DNA from 2 places in the Pseudoalteromonas sp. SR45-6 genome. Region 1 is predicted to be linked to the other one. Evidence: predicted binding sites of a transcription regulator. Region 1 holds the regulator's gene; the other holds the start of a gene.
The links. Region 1 encodes ArgR, which controls arginine synthesis, uptake and breakdown. Its sites were predicted from a motif close to ANTGAATANNTATTCANT; they were not measured.
Positions count from the first base shown of each region.

Region 2: the regulator ArgR is predicted to act here: its motif matches at 1,349-1,366, upstream of gltB (glutamate synthase large subunit).

Region 1 covers NZ_JACJDM010000013.1:29,615-32,817, forward strand. The annotation lists gene ispB (octaprenyl diphosphate synthase) at 1-465, shown strand, start outside; gene mdh (malate dehydrogenase) at 546-1,481, opposite strand; gene argR (transcriptional regulator ArgR) at 1,706-2,173, shown strand; gene H5158_RS08225 (Dyp-type peroxidase) at 2,193-3,092, opposite strand.
Region 2 covers NZ_JACJDM010000055.1:8,598-11,800, forward strand. The annotation lists gene gltB (glutamate synthase large subunit) at 1-1,245, opposite strand, end outside; gene H5158_RS18505 (efflux RND transporter periplasmic adaptor subunit) at 2,037-3,203, shown strand, end outside.

The sequences.
Region 1 (3,203 bases):
AAAACAGCTAAATTATTTGAAGCTGCAACAGGCCTTGCTGCGATTATTACCGAAAAAGACGACTCGACACTGCAAGCGCTTAATCTTTACGGTATGCATTTAGGAACCGCTTTTCAATTGGTGGATGATGTACTTGATTACAATGCTGATGCTGAGCAGTTAGGTAAAAACATCGGTGATGATCTGGCCGAAGGCAAACCTACCCTGCCACTACTTTATGCTATGCGCCACGGTAATGCTGAGCAAGTACAGTTGATCCGTGATGCTATTGAGCACAGTAATGGTATGGATCACTTAGAAGCTATTCTAAGTACCCTCAATGAAACCAAAGCACTTGAGTTTACGATGAATAAAGCCAACGAAGAAGCTGATAAAGCGATTGCGTGTTTATCTGTATTAGATGAATCACCGTATAAAGAAGCACTCGTTAGCTTGGCTCGTATTGCCGTTGATCGTAATCACTAATAAACACCTAATGTATAAAAATCCTTCGAGCATAAAAAAGCCTGCAAATGCAGGCTTTTTTGTATCAATCGTCTTAGCAATTAAGCGTTGATGAAATCAACACCTTCTTGGATGTCTTTTTTCAGCGTATCAAGCATGTCGTTTTTAGCTTGCTCTTCAAATGCGCTTAGTTCACCGTAAGAAAGAATTTCTTCTACGCCGTTTTTACCTAAACGTACTGGGTGTGCAAAGTATGCAGCATCGCCATTTTCAACAGCAACGTAAGCGTAATCTACAACGTCTTCACCTTGTAAGCCTTTAACTAAAGACATACAAAAACGTGCAGCAGCAGCGCCCATTGATAATGTTGCAGAACCACCGCCAGCTTTTGCATTTACTACTTCAGTACCTGCATTTTGGATACGTGGAGTAAGCGCAGCAACTTCTTCATCAGTGAAAGTAACGCCTTCAACTTGAGATAGTAACGGAAGGATTGTTGTGCCTGAGTGACCACCAATTACTGGTACTTTCACAGTTGCAACGTCAACACCTTTAAGTTCAGCTACAAATGCTTCTGAACGGATCACATCAAGAGTGGTAATACCGAAAACACGTTTCGCGTCGTAAGTACCTGCTTTTTTGAATACTTCCGCAACAATTGGCACTGTGCCATTTACTGGGTTAGTGATAATACCCACTAATGCTTTTGGACAGTTAGCAACAATACCTTCTGCTAATGTTTTAATAATACCAGCATTAACATTAAATAAATCAGCGCGGTCCATACCAGGCTTACGTGGCATACCAGCAGGGATAAGAACGATATCACAACCAGTTAACGCTTGATCTAGTGCATCAACACCAAAGCCTGCAACTTTAACGTCTGTTGGGATATGAGAAAGATCAACAGCAACACCAGGAACAACTGGAGCAACATCATAAAGTGATAATTCAGAACCAGCTGGTAAGCCTGTTTTTAATAATAAAGACAACGCTTGGCCGATACCGCCAGCAGCACCTAATACAGCAACTTTCATTGGAATTCTCCGTAATTTGAGGTAGGAAATATTTGTGGCTCTAAAGATAATGAAATTAACGACTAAAGACAAATTTATCCTGCTTATTTCACATATAATTTAGACCATAGTTGTAAACTTGCTGGTTTACAGCACTAAAATCCATCGCAAAAGCAAACAACTACTGCATAAGTATGCAATATTGTGTACAATTAGCGCATCACTTATGAATAAGAACCTATAATATGCAACCACAAGATAAACAAGAAGCATTAGTAAAGGCCTTTAAGGCACTTTTAAAAGAAGAAAACTTTGGTTCACAAGGTGAGATTGTTGACGCCCTAAAAGAGCAAGGCTTTGATAATATTAGTCAAAGTAAGGTGTCGCGGATGTTAAGCAAGTTTGGCGCGGTACGCACTCGTAATGCCAAACAAGAAATGGTCTATTGTTTGCCTGCTGAAATGGGCGTACCTACAGCGAAAAGCCCATTACGTCAGTTAGTGATTGATATAATGCATAACGAAATGATGATCATTATTCGAACCAGCCCAGGAGCTGCACAATTAATTGCTCGGCTATTAGATTCATTAGGTAAAGCAGATGGCGTACTAGGCACCATTGCTGGTGACGATACTATTTTTATCGCTCCAGCTAAAGTATCTGAAATTGATGTAACTCTTGAACGCGTGCGTATTTTATTTGATACGGTATAAGTCTACCGATTCAAACTTTTTACAGCTGCTTTAAAAAGTTAATTGATGGGGCAAAAAACGCAGACCCCATATCGGCTTGAGTAAAATCAAGCCAATGATCGTAGCAATCGCCATCACCTAATCGACTTCGTAATACTTGCTCAAATGCATTTCCCTGTGCTGCATAACTAATCGCTAATATACCCTGTTCGTAAACGTCACCATAAGGCATGTTTTGATTTAATTGCAGTGGTTGCCCTTGCTCATCTTTTAACTCAGTGCGTACAGCATGACTATTTTCAGTCGCTGGCATAATCAAGGTATTATCTAAGCGAGTGCGTCCCATTATTTGTTCTTGCTCACTCAGTGGTAGGTTTTGCCACACACTTAAATCATGCTTATAGCGCTGTATATGTACGTAACTGCCTTGATCTTCAAAATGGTTGGGTTTATTGATTAACGCTGTGATGCGCTTTTGGCGACCATGAGGAGTGTCACCACCGAGTATAAAACCATTAAAATCGCGACCATCTAAAAATCGAAAGTTTCTCACTTGCTCAACCAATTCAACATCGGGGGCAAATAACTTGAGAATTTGCAAAGCAAATAAATGGTTTACATCTTCCCTATCGGAACGAATTTGGACAAATAAATCAAAAGGCTGAGCCCCCATAATATGATCATTATGAGTAATATTAGGAAAGCTCTGTAATTCACTAGGCAGAAATTCAGGCAGAATATGCGGCCAGTACTGCGCCCCTACTGCAACTAGGCTGGAGAGCATCGATTCAGAAAACTGATCTGAAAACTCATCTTGGATAGCGCTAACGTATTTTAATTTTTTGCGTAATGACTCATCGTGGCCATCAAATACATTAAAAAACAAATGTAAACCGTGCAAGTTTGCTTCAGCACAAATTCCAGATTGCGCTTGCGCCATGATATTTCCTTAACTCAAAATCTCATACACGGCGTTTTTAATGAAATTAAAAATACTAAAACACTTAATCTGCGAAAAAGTTAACCGTGTGTGGTGTTATTTTTATTGTCA
Region 2 (3,203 bases), on a different contig from region 1:
GTCGCGATCAATTTCGTCTGAGTGCCAAATTTTACCTAACTGAGTATCAATAACTAACAGCTCACCAGGGCCAACACGGCCTTTCTCAACCACTTCATCCGCAGTGTAATCCCAAATACCCACTTCAGAAGCTAGGGTAATAAAGCCATCTTGAGTGATCACATAACGTGCAGGACGCAGACCATTACGGTCCAAGTTACACGCAGCAAAACGCCCATCAGACATCACAATACCAGCTGGGCCATCCCATGGTTCCATGTGCATAGAGTTAAAGTCGTAAAATGCACGTAAGTCATCATCCATCGCACGGTTTTTCTGCCATGCAGGTGGTACTAGCATTCGCATAGCACGAAATAAATCCATGCCACCAGCTAAAAACAACTCAAGCATATTATCTAGGCTTGATGAATCTGAGCCGGTTTCATTGACAAAGGGTGCTGCTGATTGCAAATCTGGAATAAGCGGCGATGCAAACTTATATGAACGAGCACGAGCCCACTGGCGGTTACCTTGTATGGTGTTGATTTCACCGTTATGCGCTAAATAGCGGAACGGCTGAGCCAAAGGCCAACGCGGTTGTGTATTAGTTGAAAAACGTTGGTGAAATACACAAATTGCGCTGGTCATGCGGATATCGGCTAAATCTAAATAGAAGTTAGGCAAATCCACCGGCATCATTAAGCCTTTGTAGATAGTTACTAACCCTGACAAGCTGGCAATGTAAAAGCCTTCATCTTCGCTTAAACGCTTTTCAGCACGACGGCGCGCAACGTATAAACGACGCTCTAAATCTTTTGGGCGCCAGCCTTCTGGTGCATTAACAAAAATCTGTTCAAATTTAGGTAACTGCTTTATTGCAATTGGCCCTAAACATGATTCATCTGTTGGCACAATTCGCCAACCTTGAATATTGAGGGTTTCTTTTTCGAGTTCTTCACTCAATATATCTTTTGCAGCTTGCGCAAGTACTGGATCTGAGTTTAGGAAAATCATGCCAACGGCATAATTTTTACCCAAGTGCCAATTTTTTTCAGCGGCAATAGCACGAAAAAAGCTATCTGGCTTTTGTAATAATAAGCCACAGCCATCGCCTGTTTTACCATCGGCAGAAATACCACCACGGTGTTCCATACGGTCTAAGCCAGTGATCGCTGTTCGAATTAAACGATGACTTGCCTGACCATTAACTTGGGCTATTAAGCCAAAGCCACAATTATCTTTTTCTAATTTTGAGTCGTATAACATAGACCCCTCCCCTTGCTACAACAGCTAGCTATGAATGACCTTCTCGACGGTTTGCTAGCAGACAGTCAAAACTATCGCCAATTGTACATTGAGTCAATAGCGCCTTGAATACATATTCACATTCTTGAATATTTCTCACCACAACACAATCTTTTTATTTCATGCCTATTTTTAACATTTAGCGATATTTTACCCGTTATTTTTTTATGACACTGGTGTCATATTTAACAAGTTGTAAAATAACCGCTCTGCAAACCTGCAGTTTACGTTAACGTAAACCAGAGTAAAAATGAATAAATATTCACTGAGTTATGTAGCGAAAATAAATGCTTTCTTTTTTATTGAATCTCTTTGTTGTCGTTCAAGGTCGATACCACAGTGCGCATTAGAGTAAATACTCTTTCCAGTGTCTTTTTATGGGTAAATTTAAAGCCACTAATTAATGCATAATTATCATCACAACAGTCACATTTTGCATAATTTACGCTAGTTAGTAAGTTTTTAGCTTGCTCACCCTGTTGACGCCTGCGGCAGCTTCTTAGCCGCCATAGTAAAGTGTCCGCAGCGGACACAATTTATGTCCGCGGACACCAAATAATTTAAAAATAAATAATTATTTCATTAAAATCATGACATTAAATAGTGGCATGATATTCGAATAAACATTAAAAGATAATTACAGGACACAACTTATGTTTATTCTCAGTTTATTTTTAGTTTCACCAATCACTGTCTTAGTAGTGAGCTTGATGATCACTTACTGCGAGAATAGACATAGCTAAGGATCACTCATGATAAAAGATACCAGCGGACAAGATGTAAGTATTACGCAAAGACGCAGTTACAAAAAACCATTAATAGTGCTGGCGCTATCACTTGCCGTACTTGCTTTATGTGCACAAGCATTTATGGGTAACAATCAAGGCAGTATTTCTGTTGACCGGGCTTCTTTACAGATTGCTACCGTTAATATTAGTCGTTTAGTACGTGATGTAGCCGCCAGCGGTAAAATTGTTGCTGCAAATGCTCCTAAGGTTTATAGCCCAGAACGTGGATATGTGGATTTACAAGTTAAAGCCGGTGATAAAGTAAATAAAGATGACATTATTGCTTTAGTCGATAGCCCAGAACTCAATAATGAACTAAAACAGCAACAATCGGTGTTAGCCCGCCTTGATGGTGAATTACAACGTAAGCACTTAGAAGCACGCCGACAAAAGTTAAGCTTAACCAAAACGCTTGATCTCGCCCAAGTAGAGCTCAATGCAGCAGACAGGGAAAATCGCCGTGCTAAGCTTTCTATCGAAAAAAACTTGATCAGCCAAATTGATTTAGAAAAAGCAGTTGATGATCTTGCCCGAGCCAAGCTTTCTTACAAACACGCTCAACAAGAAGTTGAACTTGCTAAAGATACACTCGCATTTGAACTCAAAGCTGCAGAGCGCGATCTCGCTCGCCAACAACTGATCGTTGATGATTTAAATCGTCAAGTCAGAAACTTAACTATTAAAGCCAGCGTCACCGGTATTGTTGGTAACCTGCTTGTACAACAAAAAGAAGCCGTTACCCAAAGTCAGCCGTTAATGACGCTGGTTGATTTAAGTAATTTTGAAGCACAACTGCAAGTACCTGAAAGTTACGCCAACGAACTCGGTTTAGGAATGGAAGTTGAGCTCACACTCGGGGCAAAAAAAGTGACTGGTGTGTTGTCGGCAATTTCGCCGGAAGTTAACAATCGTGAAGTAACTACTCGAGTACGCTTTGACGAAGAGCTAAAAGGCATTCGCCAAAACCAGCGATTAACAGCGCGCATTTTATTAGAAAATCGTGATGACGTTTTACAAATCAAACGCGGTGCGTTTATGCAGCAAGGTGGTACGCAGGTTTACAAAGTTATCGGCGACACCGCACAACTGGTAAATATCACAACCGGGGCAAGCAGCATCAACGCAATAGAA